One region of the Pseudoalteromonas carrageenovora IAM 12662 genome, then DNA from elsewhere that is predicted to be linked to it. Evidence: predicted binding sites of a transcription regulator. Region 1 holds the regulator's gene; each other region holds the start of a gene.
The links. The regulator ArgR, encoded in region 1, controls arginine synthesis, uptake and breakdown. The targets are predictions, from matches to a motif close to ANTGAATANNTATTCANT.
Positions count from the first base shown of each region.

Region 2: gltB (glutamate synthase large subunit) is a predicted target of ArgR. The motif match lies at 1,383-1,400, and genes of this name have one in related genera.
Region 3: ALFOR1_RS13595 (OadG family protein) is a predicted target of ArgR. The motif match lies at 2,109-2,126, and genes of this name have one in related genera.

Region 1 covers NZ_LT965928.1:3,149,305-3,152,592, reverse strand. The annotation lists gene ALFOR1_RS14325 (ABC transporter ATP-binding protein) at 1-283, shown strand, start outside; gene ALFOR1_RS14320 (Dyp-type peroxidase) at 329-1,228, shown strand; gene argR (transcriptional regulator ArgR) at 1,225-1,692, opposite strand; gene mdh (malate dehydrogenase) at 1,918-2,850, shown strand; gene ispB (octaprenyl diphosphate synthase) at 2,945-3,288, opposite strand, start outside.
Region 2 covers NZ_LT965928.1:1,382,983-1,386,270, forward strand. The annotation lists gene ALFOR1_RS06370 (superoxide dismutase) at 1-222, opposite strand, end outside; gene ALFOR1_RS06375 (Grx4 family monothiol glutaredoxin) at 490-828, shown strand; gene gltB (glutamate synthase large subunit) at 1,502-3,288, shown strand, end outside.
Region 3 covers NZ_LT965928.1:2,997,173-3,000,460, forward strand. The annotation lists gene ALFOR1_RS13585 (sodium ion-translocating decarboxylase subunit beta) at 1-16, opposite strand, end outside; gene oadA (sodium-extruding oxaloacetate decarboxylase subunit alpha) at 29-1,807, opposite strand; gene ALFOR1_RS13595 (OadG family protein) at 1,819-2,064, opposite strand; gene ALFOR1_RS13600 (DUF1328 domain-containing protein) at 2,593-2,766, shown strand; gene ALFOR1_RS13605 (hypothetical protein) at 2,823-3,014, shown strand; gene ALFOR1_RS13610 (YcxB family protein) at 3,145-3,288, shown strand, end outside.

The DNA of each region.
Region 1 (3,288 bases):
GTTTGGTGTCGTTAAATCGCAAGTTGCGCATACGCACAAAACTAAAAATGGGCAATTATATATTCGCCCTCATCAAATAGAATTAGCGTGTAAAAATTGCGATGAAAACAGCCAAGCTATTACTATTTTAAGTCGCCGATTTATTGGCTCTGCTTATGTTTATAGTGTTGTAATTGCAGAACAAGAGATTGAAGTTGCTGCACAATATGGCCAGTCATTTGAGAAAAATGAACAGGTTATTATAAAAATAAAACCCCACACAGTGAATTTTTTCGAATCATAATCAATGTGTTATTCGCTGTGTTATATAAAAAGCTAAGGAATAACAATGGCGCAAGCGCAGTCTGGGATTTGTGCTGAAGCAAACTTACATGGTTTGCACCTATTTTTTAATGTATTTGACGCTCAGGACGAATCGTTGCGTGCAAAACTCAAACGAGTTAGCGCTATTGAGGAGGAGTTTAGCGATCAGTTCTCGGAGTCTATGCTTTCGTGCATGGTTGCTATTGGCGCCCAGTATTGGCCGCATATTTTGCCTGAATATATCCCTAGCGAACTACAAAGCTTTCCTAATATAAACCATAGCGATTTTGTTATGAGTGCCCAGCCATGTGATTTATTTATTCAAATACGCTCAGACCGAGAAGACGTTAACCATTTATTTGCGCTACAAATTTTAAAGTTATTTGCCCCTGATGTTGAGCTGGTGGAGCAAATTCGTAACTTTCGCTTTTTAGATGGTCGTGACTTTAATGGTTTTATTTATGGAGGCAACACGCCACATGGCAGGCAAAAGCGTGCAACTGCTTTAGTTAATAAGCCAAATAGTTTTGAAGATCAGGGCAGTTATATTCATGTGCAGCGTTTTAAACACGACCTAACTGTATGGCAGCACTTATCACTGAGCGAGCAAGAGCAAATTATGGGGCGTACGCGTTTAGATAATACACTCATTGAGCCAGCTATTAGCACTAGTCATGCATCGCGAAGTGAATTAAAAGATGAAAATGGTCATGCGTTATTACTCAATCAAAGCATGCCTTATGGCGATGTTTATGAGCAAGGAATGCTAAGTATTACTTGTTCTGCATCGGGTGGTGCGTTTGAAAAGGTACTTACGAGTCGCTTAGGGACAGGGGAGTGTTATGACCATTGGCTTGATTTTACTCAAGCCGATATGGGGTCTGCGTTTTTTGCACCCTCAATTGGTTTTTTAAAGCAGCTTTAAACCGTATCAAATAAAATACGAACGCGCTCCAGCGTAATGTCTATTTCTGATATTTTTGCTGGAGCAATAAATATGGTGTCATCACCTGCAATAGTTCCTAAAACACCATCCGCTTTACCTAATGAGTCCAGTAAACGTGCAATTAATTGTGCAGCCCCAGGGCTTGTCGTGATGATAATCATCATTTCATTATGCATAATATCAATTACAAGCTGACGCAGCGGGCTTTTAGCTGTTGGTACACCCATTTCGGCCGGTAAGCAGTAAACCATTTCTTGCTTTGCGTTACGTGTACGTACAGCACCAAACTTGCTTAACATACGCGACACTTTACTTTGGCTTATATTGTCAAAGCCTTGTTCTTTTAGAGCATCGACTATTTCGCCTTGAGAGCCAAAGTTTTCTTCTTTTAAAAGGGATTTAAACGCTTTAACTAACGCTTCTTGTTTATCTTGTGGTTGCATAGTCTTTATTCATTTTTGTTATTTATAATGCAAATTCTACACAAAAATGAATAATTATGCAGCAGTTGTTTAGTTAACTTGCCAGTTTGATGCGATAAACGAGCAAAGTTTACAACTATGGTCGAAAATATACTTGAAATAAGCAGGATAAATTTGTTTTTAGTCGCTAATTTCATTATCTTAAGAGCCACAAATATTTCCTACCTCAAATTACGGAGAATTCCAATGAAAGTTGCTGTATTAGGTGCTGCAGGCGGTATCGGTCAAGCGTTGTCTTTATTATTAAAAACAGGCTTACCAGCTGGCTCTGAATTATCACTTTACGATGTTGCACCAGTAGTACCAGGTGTTGCTGTTGATCTTTCTCACATCCCAACAGATGTTAAAGTTGCAGGCTTTGGCGCAGACGATTTAAATAAAGCGCTTGAAGGTTCTGATATCGTACTTATCCCAGCGGGTATGCCACGTAAGCCAGGTATGGATCGTGCGGATTTATTCAACGTAAATGCCGGCATCATCAAAACATTAGCTGAAGGCATTGTTGCAAGCTGTCCAAAAGCGTTTGTAGGTATTATTACAAACCCAGTAAATGGCACTGTGCCAATTGTTGCTGAAGTATTTAAAAAAGCAGGTACTTACGACGCTAAACGCGTATTTGGTATTACTACACTTGACGTGATTCGTTCAGAAGCTTTTGTTGCTGAACTTAAAGGTGTAGACGTAGCAACTGTTAAAGTACCAGTAATTGGCGGTCACTCAGGCACAACTATTCTTCCTCTACTTTCTCAAGTTGAAGGCGTAAGCTTTACTGATGAAGAAGTAGCTGCACTTACTCCACGTATCCAAAACGCAGGTACTGAAGTTGTAAATGCTAAAGCGGGTGGTGGTTCTGCTACATTATCTATGGGTGCTGCTGCTGCGCGTTTTTGTATGTCTTTAGTTAAAGGCCTACAAGGTGAAGACGTAGTAGATTACGCATATGTTGCTGTTGAAAATGGCGATGCAGAGTACTTTGCTCACCCAGTACGTTTAGGTAAAAACGGCGTAGAAGAAATTCTTTCTTACGGCGAGCTAAGCGCATTTGAAGAAAAAGCTAAAAACGATATGCTTGAAACACTGAAAAAAGACATCAAAGAAGGTGTTGATTTCATGGCGTAATAGCCAATTGAGTATTAAAAAAGCCTGCATTTGCAGGCTTTTTTGTTGCTCGAGATTTGTTTACTCTTAATCAAAATTAAGAGGCATACTAAGGTTAGTGATCCCGGTCAACGGCTATACGGGCTAAGCTGACTAATGCTTGTTTGTATTTAGATTCAGGTAAAAAGTCTAAGCAAGCAATCGCTTTATCGGCTTCAAGCTCTGCTTTTTGCATTGTAAACTCAAGCGCATTGGTTTGTTTGAGCGTAGATAAAATCTCTTCTAAATGCTCCATACCATTACTGTGTTCAATAGCATCACGAATTAATTGTGTTTGATGTGTATTGCCATGTTGCATTGCATATATAAGTGGCAAAGTTGGCTTACCTTCGGCTAAATCATCACCTATATTTTTACCCAATTGATCAGCATCTGCATTGTAATCGAGTACGTCATCAA
Region 2 (3,288 bases), 1.8 Mb from region 1:
GTGGTTCCAGATTTGTGCTGCGTTGTTAAATACGCCGCCTTCTGAAGAACATACGATTTCTTCTAGAGATTTGTTTTCAAACTCAGTACCAGGAATTAAACCATTAAGTTTAACAACATAAGTGTTGTGGTGTTTACCGTGGTGAAACTCTAGAGTTTCTTTTGAAATATGTGGCTCAAGTGCATCGATTGCATATGGTAGTGACGGTAGTTCAAATGCCATTTTTCTATCTCCATCTTCTTTTGGTTGATAATCCGTTTGGTTATACGTAATGCCTGTACAAACAGGCCACTTACCTATACCAACCGGGAATATAGTGTTACTATAATTGTTGAGTATTTTACTCAAGTTTTAGCAAACAGCAATGCTATTGCTAAAGACTATTTCAATTGCGGCTTTATTTGCCCATTTTAAGTTATATATCTGTGGTCACAATGATTTATTTTCAAGGCCTAGGTATATTCAGCTATCGTCATTTTGAGGTTGTAGATGGAAACCATTGATAAAATTAAACAGCAGATTTCAGAAAACCCAATAATCCTTTACATGAAAGGGTCACCTAAATTACCAAATTGTGGTTTTTCTTCACAAGCGTCACAAGCTCTAATGTCGTGTGGCGAACCATTTGCATATGTTGATATTTTACTTAATCCAGACATTCGTGCTGAACTTCCAGCATACGCAAATTGGCCTACGTTCCCACAACTATGGGTAGAAGGCGAGTTAGTTGGTGGTTGTGACATTATCATCGAAATGTTCCAACGCGGTGAGTTACAGCCGCTAGTTGCAGAAACAGCAGCTAAATATAAAGAAGCTGACGCAGAGTAATAGTTACTTTGCTAAATTACTAAAGCCACGTTAAACGTGGCTTTTTTGTATGTGAAATATAGCTACTACTTATACCTGCCTTTTATCATGAATAATTGATCATATACCTCACTGTAATAATTCATCACTTCAGCTAGAGTGCGTTCGGTACCTTAAGCAATCTTATATCGAGTTTAAATAATCCCACGTTGTAGTTATATATTATTAGGTTCGGGTCTAGTTAGATAAAAATGCACTAAAAGCGTAGTAAAACAGACGCAAATTTTAATAACTATACTCATGAATGCTTAAAAGTCGTTATCATAATCCTTAAATTTCCTAAAACCTCACTAAACTATCTAAATGTTAACTGAATTACACGCACGGTAGTGAATATTTATTCAATACATTGCTTGCTTACGTTTACGTAAGGTGTAACTGTTTGAGTCCTTTATTTTTACAAAGTGTTAAACTTGACACCAGTGTCATAAAAAAATAACGGTCAAATAACCGCTAATTGTTAAAACTTATAACTAAAAAAGAAATCTTGCCTTGAAGTGAGAAATATTCAAGAATGTGAATATGTATTCAAAATAATATTGACTCTATTTACTATAGAGGCTAGTTTTGTGCGTCTGTTAGCAAATCGTCGAGCAGTTCATTCACGTTAACAGTGCAGCAAGGGGAGGGGTCTATGTTATACGACTCAAAATTAGAAAAAGATAATTGTGGCTTTGGCTTAATAGCCCAAGTTAATGGTCAGGCTAGTCATAGGCTTATACGTACAGCTATAACTGGACTTGATCGCATGCAGCATCGCGGTGGTATTTCTGCCGATGGTAAAACTGGTGACGGCTGTGGTTTATTACTGCAAAAGCCTGACAGTTTTTTCCGTGCTATTGCCAGTGAACATAATTGGCACTTAGGTAAAAATTACGCCGTAGGCATGGTTTTCTTAAATTCAGATCCCGTTTTAGCACAAGCTGCAAAACAGGTTTTATGTGAAGAATTAGAACAAGAAACACTTAAAATACTAGGCTGGCGTGAAGTGCCAACCGACCCTTCAATGCTAGGTCCTATTGCTACTCAGCAGTTGCCTGGGTTTGAGCAAATTTTTGTTAGTGCGCCTGAAGGTTGGCGCTCTAAAGATTTAGAACGCCGTTTATATGTGGCACGTCGTCGTGCAGAAAAGCGTTTAGCGCAAGATGAGTCATTTTATATTGCAAGTTTATCTGGGTTAGTCACTATCTATAAAGGCCTTATGATGCCTGCAGATTTGCCTAACTTTTATTTAGATTTAGCCGATATTCGTATGACCAGCGCTATCTGTGTTTTCCATCAGCGTTTTTCTACCAATACTCAGCCGCGGTGGCCTTTAGCGCAACCATTTAGGTATTTAGCGCATAATGGTGAGATAAATACTATTGAGGGTAACCGTCAATGGGCGCGAGCTCGCTCGTACAAGTTCTCATCGCCGCTTATTCCTGATTTACAAAGCGCAGCGCCATTTGTAAACGAAACCGGCTCTGATTCTTCAAGCTTAGATAACATGCTTGAGCTGTTTTTAGCCGGTGGTATGGATTTATTCCGTGCTATGCGTATGCTTGTTCCGCCTGCATGGCAAAAAAACCGTGCAATGGATGATGATTTACGCGCATTTTATGACTTTAACTCTATGCACATGGAACCATGGGATGGCCCAGCGGGTATTGTAATGTCCGATGGTCGCTTTGCAGCATGTAACCTTGACCGTAATGGCCTTCGCCCAGCCCGCTATGTTATTACACAAGACGGCTTTATCACACTTGCATCAGAAGTGGGCATTTGGGATTACACTGCCGATGAAGTAGTCGAAAAAGGCCGTGTTGGACCAGGTGAATTATTAGTAATTGATACTAAGCTTGGTAAAATTTGGCACTCAGATGAAATCGATCAAGATTTAAAATCACGCCACCCTTATAAGTCATGGCTTGAAGAAAACGTTAAGCGCTTAACACCATTTGAAGAACTTACTGAGCAAGATGCGGGTAATCGCTCATTTGACGACGAAACGCTTGCGAAGTACCAAAAAATGTTTGGCTACACAAATGAAGAGCTCGATAGTGTTATTCGTGTAATGGGTGAAAACGGCCAAGAAGCGACAGGCTCAATGGGCGATGACACGCCATTTGCTGTGTTAAGTGAAGGGCATCGTTCACTTTACGATTACTTCCGTCAAAAGTTTGCTCAAGTAACCAATCCGCCTATCGATCCGCTACGTGAAAACCATGTAATGTCACTTGCTACTTGTATTGGTAGTGAGCAAAATGTATTTAACGAAACAACAGGCCACGCTAAGCGCTTACAGTTCGATACGCCTATTTTAATGTACGCAGACATGCAGCAACTACTTAATGCTGATGACGAGCACTACAGCTACTGTAAAATAGATATTACTTATACAGCTGAAGAGGGCTTAGAAAAGGCAGTGGCGCGAATTTG
Region 3 (3,288 bases), 150 kb from region 1:
TTAAAAGTGCTTCCATTTAAACTCTCCCTTAAGCTAACGCTATAATTGCGTCGCCTGTTGTTACCGAGTCACCCTCAGAAACAAGCACTTCAGCTATAGTACCGGTATGCATTGCACGTACTTCGGTTTCCATTTTCATGGCTTCCATAATTACAACTACATCACCTTCGTTAACTACTTGGCCCGCTTTTACTTTTACTTTAAAAATATTACCGGCTAATGGTGCATTCAAAGTTTCGCCAGAAGCAACCGATGCAGACTGAGGTAAATGCTCAGAGTCTTTAAGGGTTACTTCTTTAAGCTCTCCGCCTTGCGCTACAACTACATCATAAACTTTACCATCTACCTTAACGCTGTATTGCTCTGCTTTTACGCTATTTTTACCTGCTGGTTTTGCAGCCGGTTTATTCGCTTCATCGTCAGCACTTGGTACTGCTTCAAACGCATCTGGGTTATTACGGTTTTTAATAAATTTAAGGCCAACTTGTGGGAATAACGCATAAGTTAGTACATCGTCTATTTGATCATCACAAAGCGTTAAGCCTTGCTCTTTTGCCTCTTTAAGTAACTCAGCTTCAAGCGTTGCAAGTTCTGGCTGTATCTTATCAGCAGGACGACATGTAATAACTTCGCTACCATCAAGCACTCGCTCTTGCAGCTCTTTGTTCATAGGTGCTGGCGTTAAGCCATACTCACCTTTTAGTACACCGGCAGTTTCTTTGGTAATTGTTTTGTAACGCTCGCCAGTAAGCACATTAAGTACAGCTTGTGTACCTACAATTTGCGATGTTGGTGTTACAAGTGGAATAAAGCCTAAGTCTTCACGTACACGTGGGATCTCAAGTAACACTTCATTTAGCTTATCGGCAGCGCCTTGCTCTTTAAGTTGGTTTTCCATGTTAGTTAACATGCCACCAGGTACTTGAGCTAATAAGATTCGTCCATCAACCCCTTTAAGGCTACCTTCAAACGCAGCGTATTTTTTACGTACGTCCCTAAAGTAAGCCGCTATCTCTTCAAGCTGATTTAAATCAAGCTCGGTATCGCGAGCAGTTCCTTCAACAATCGCTACAATAGTTTCTGTTGCAGAGTGACCATAAGTCATACTCATAGAAGAAATAGCGGTATCAAGCATATCAATACCTGCATCAATTGCTTTTTGATACGTTGCAGTACTTAGCCCCGTAGTAGCATGACACTGCATAGCAATAGGAACAGACACAGTTTCTTTAAGTGCTTTGATAAGCTCTTCTGCATCGTATGGCTTTAATAAACCCGCCATATCTTTAATACAAATTGAGTGACAACCCATATCTTCAAGCTGTTTTGCAAGAGTGAGCCACATATCAAGCGTATGGACTGGGCTTACTGTATACGAAATAGTACCTTGCGCATGCGCGCCAACTTTAACAGCCGCCTTAATTGCAGTTTCTAGGTTACGTACGTCGTTCATTGCATCAAAAATACGAAATACATCAACACCGTTTTTGTGTGCGCGCTCTACAAACTTTTCAACTACGTCATCAGCATAATGGCGGTAACCTAATAGGTTTTGGCCGCGTAATAGCATTTGCTGTTTAGTGTTTGGCATTGCCTTTTTAAGTGCACGAATACGCTCCCACGGATCTTCACCTAAATAACGAATACATGAATCAAATGTTGCGCCGCCCCATGATTCAATCGACCAATAACCTGCATCATCTAACTTGCTTGCAATAGGAAGCATGTCGTCTAAACGCATACGTGTTGCTAATAAAGACTGGTGAGCGTCGCGTAATACTAATTCTGTTAATTTTAATTTAGCCATGTGTGTGCCCCTTAGTTATTATTTGATTTGTACTGAGCAATGGCAGCACTAATAGCAGCGATGTGCTCACTAGGCACACCTTGAGATTTAAAAGACGGTGATTTAACTGGTGTTGTCACTTCTGGTTCACTAAAACGCGCAACCAAGTTAGACATAAGAACAACCGCACCAATTAATATCGACAAAAATACAAACACCCCAACCATACCGGTTAGCATTAAGCTACCTGCAGTTGTAAGTAGAGCACCTATATCCATTACTCTCCCCCTTAAAACCCACATCGAAATAAAAAATCGATTTATTTAAATAATTATTCACCGGATGATAACAAAACTAATAGCTTTGTCTACACCTTGTAAATTGGTAAAACCAATTAAAATAAAAATAACATATCACCCCCTTGGTTAACATAGCTAAAACAGCCATAAACACCGCTACGTATAGATGATAAAAATAATGGTTATAGGCAAAGGTTATATCCATAACTTTAACAATCCATAAATACCATTAAAAATAGCGCGTTACAGGTATAGTAATGTTAAAGCCAATTGATAAAATGTAAATTGGTCTTACCAAAAAATGTTAAACTTAGCTATCTATATATCTTGTTTACTAAAATTACATAGGTGTGAATAAGTTACATAACAAAGCGTAAAAATTACTAAGCCAATAGTCACCTATAATTATCAAAAAACAATTAAGCAATTGATAAATAACAATAAAATAAGCTGGCATGTAACTGGCATTAGTTATTTCGAACGATTTGATAAACCAAGGAGAAGACAATGTTACGCTGGACAATCACATTTTTAGTTATTGCTTTAATCGCTGCAGTGTTAGGTTTTGGTGGCATCGCAGGTGCCGCAGCTGGTATAGCAAAAATTATATTTTTTATCTTTTTAGTACTTTTAGTGATTTCATTAGTTTCAGGTGCGCTACGTGGCAAATCACCCAGGTAGATAAGGCATACGACTAACAAACACTAAATTAATTAATACTTACAAGGAATTACACTATGAACTCTACAACTTTAAAAGCAGCACTAATCGCAGTATTTGCAGGTTTTTTCATGATGGGTTGTGAAGACAACCACGCAGAAGAGGCTGGTGAGCGCATTGATGAAGCAGTAACTGACGTGCAAAACTCTGTTGAAGATGCATGTGAAAATGTAAAAGAAGGCGTTAACGCAGAAGAAACTAACTGTTAATTCTTCGCCTTTAGAAAAAAGCGGCTTACGAGCCGTTTTTTTGTGCCTGCAATAAAATCCTCACTTTAAAGCTGCTCATTTAGGGGCTTACTGTTAAAATGTCAAAAAATACGCTTTAAGTAAATACAATATGGCATTCACAACTACCTACACGCTTGATAAACCTTATTTTTACGAGTGCTTTGACGAGTCACTTCCTTATAGTAAACGCGCCAAACCCAAGTATTTTTTACTAGTACTACTTATTGCGCTTGGTTTATTTGGGATTTATGGA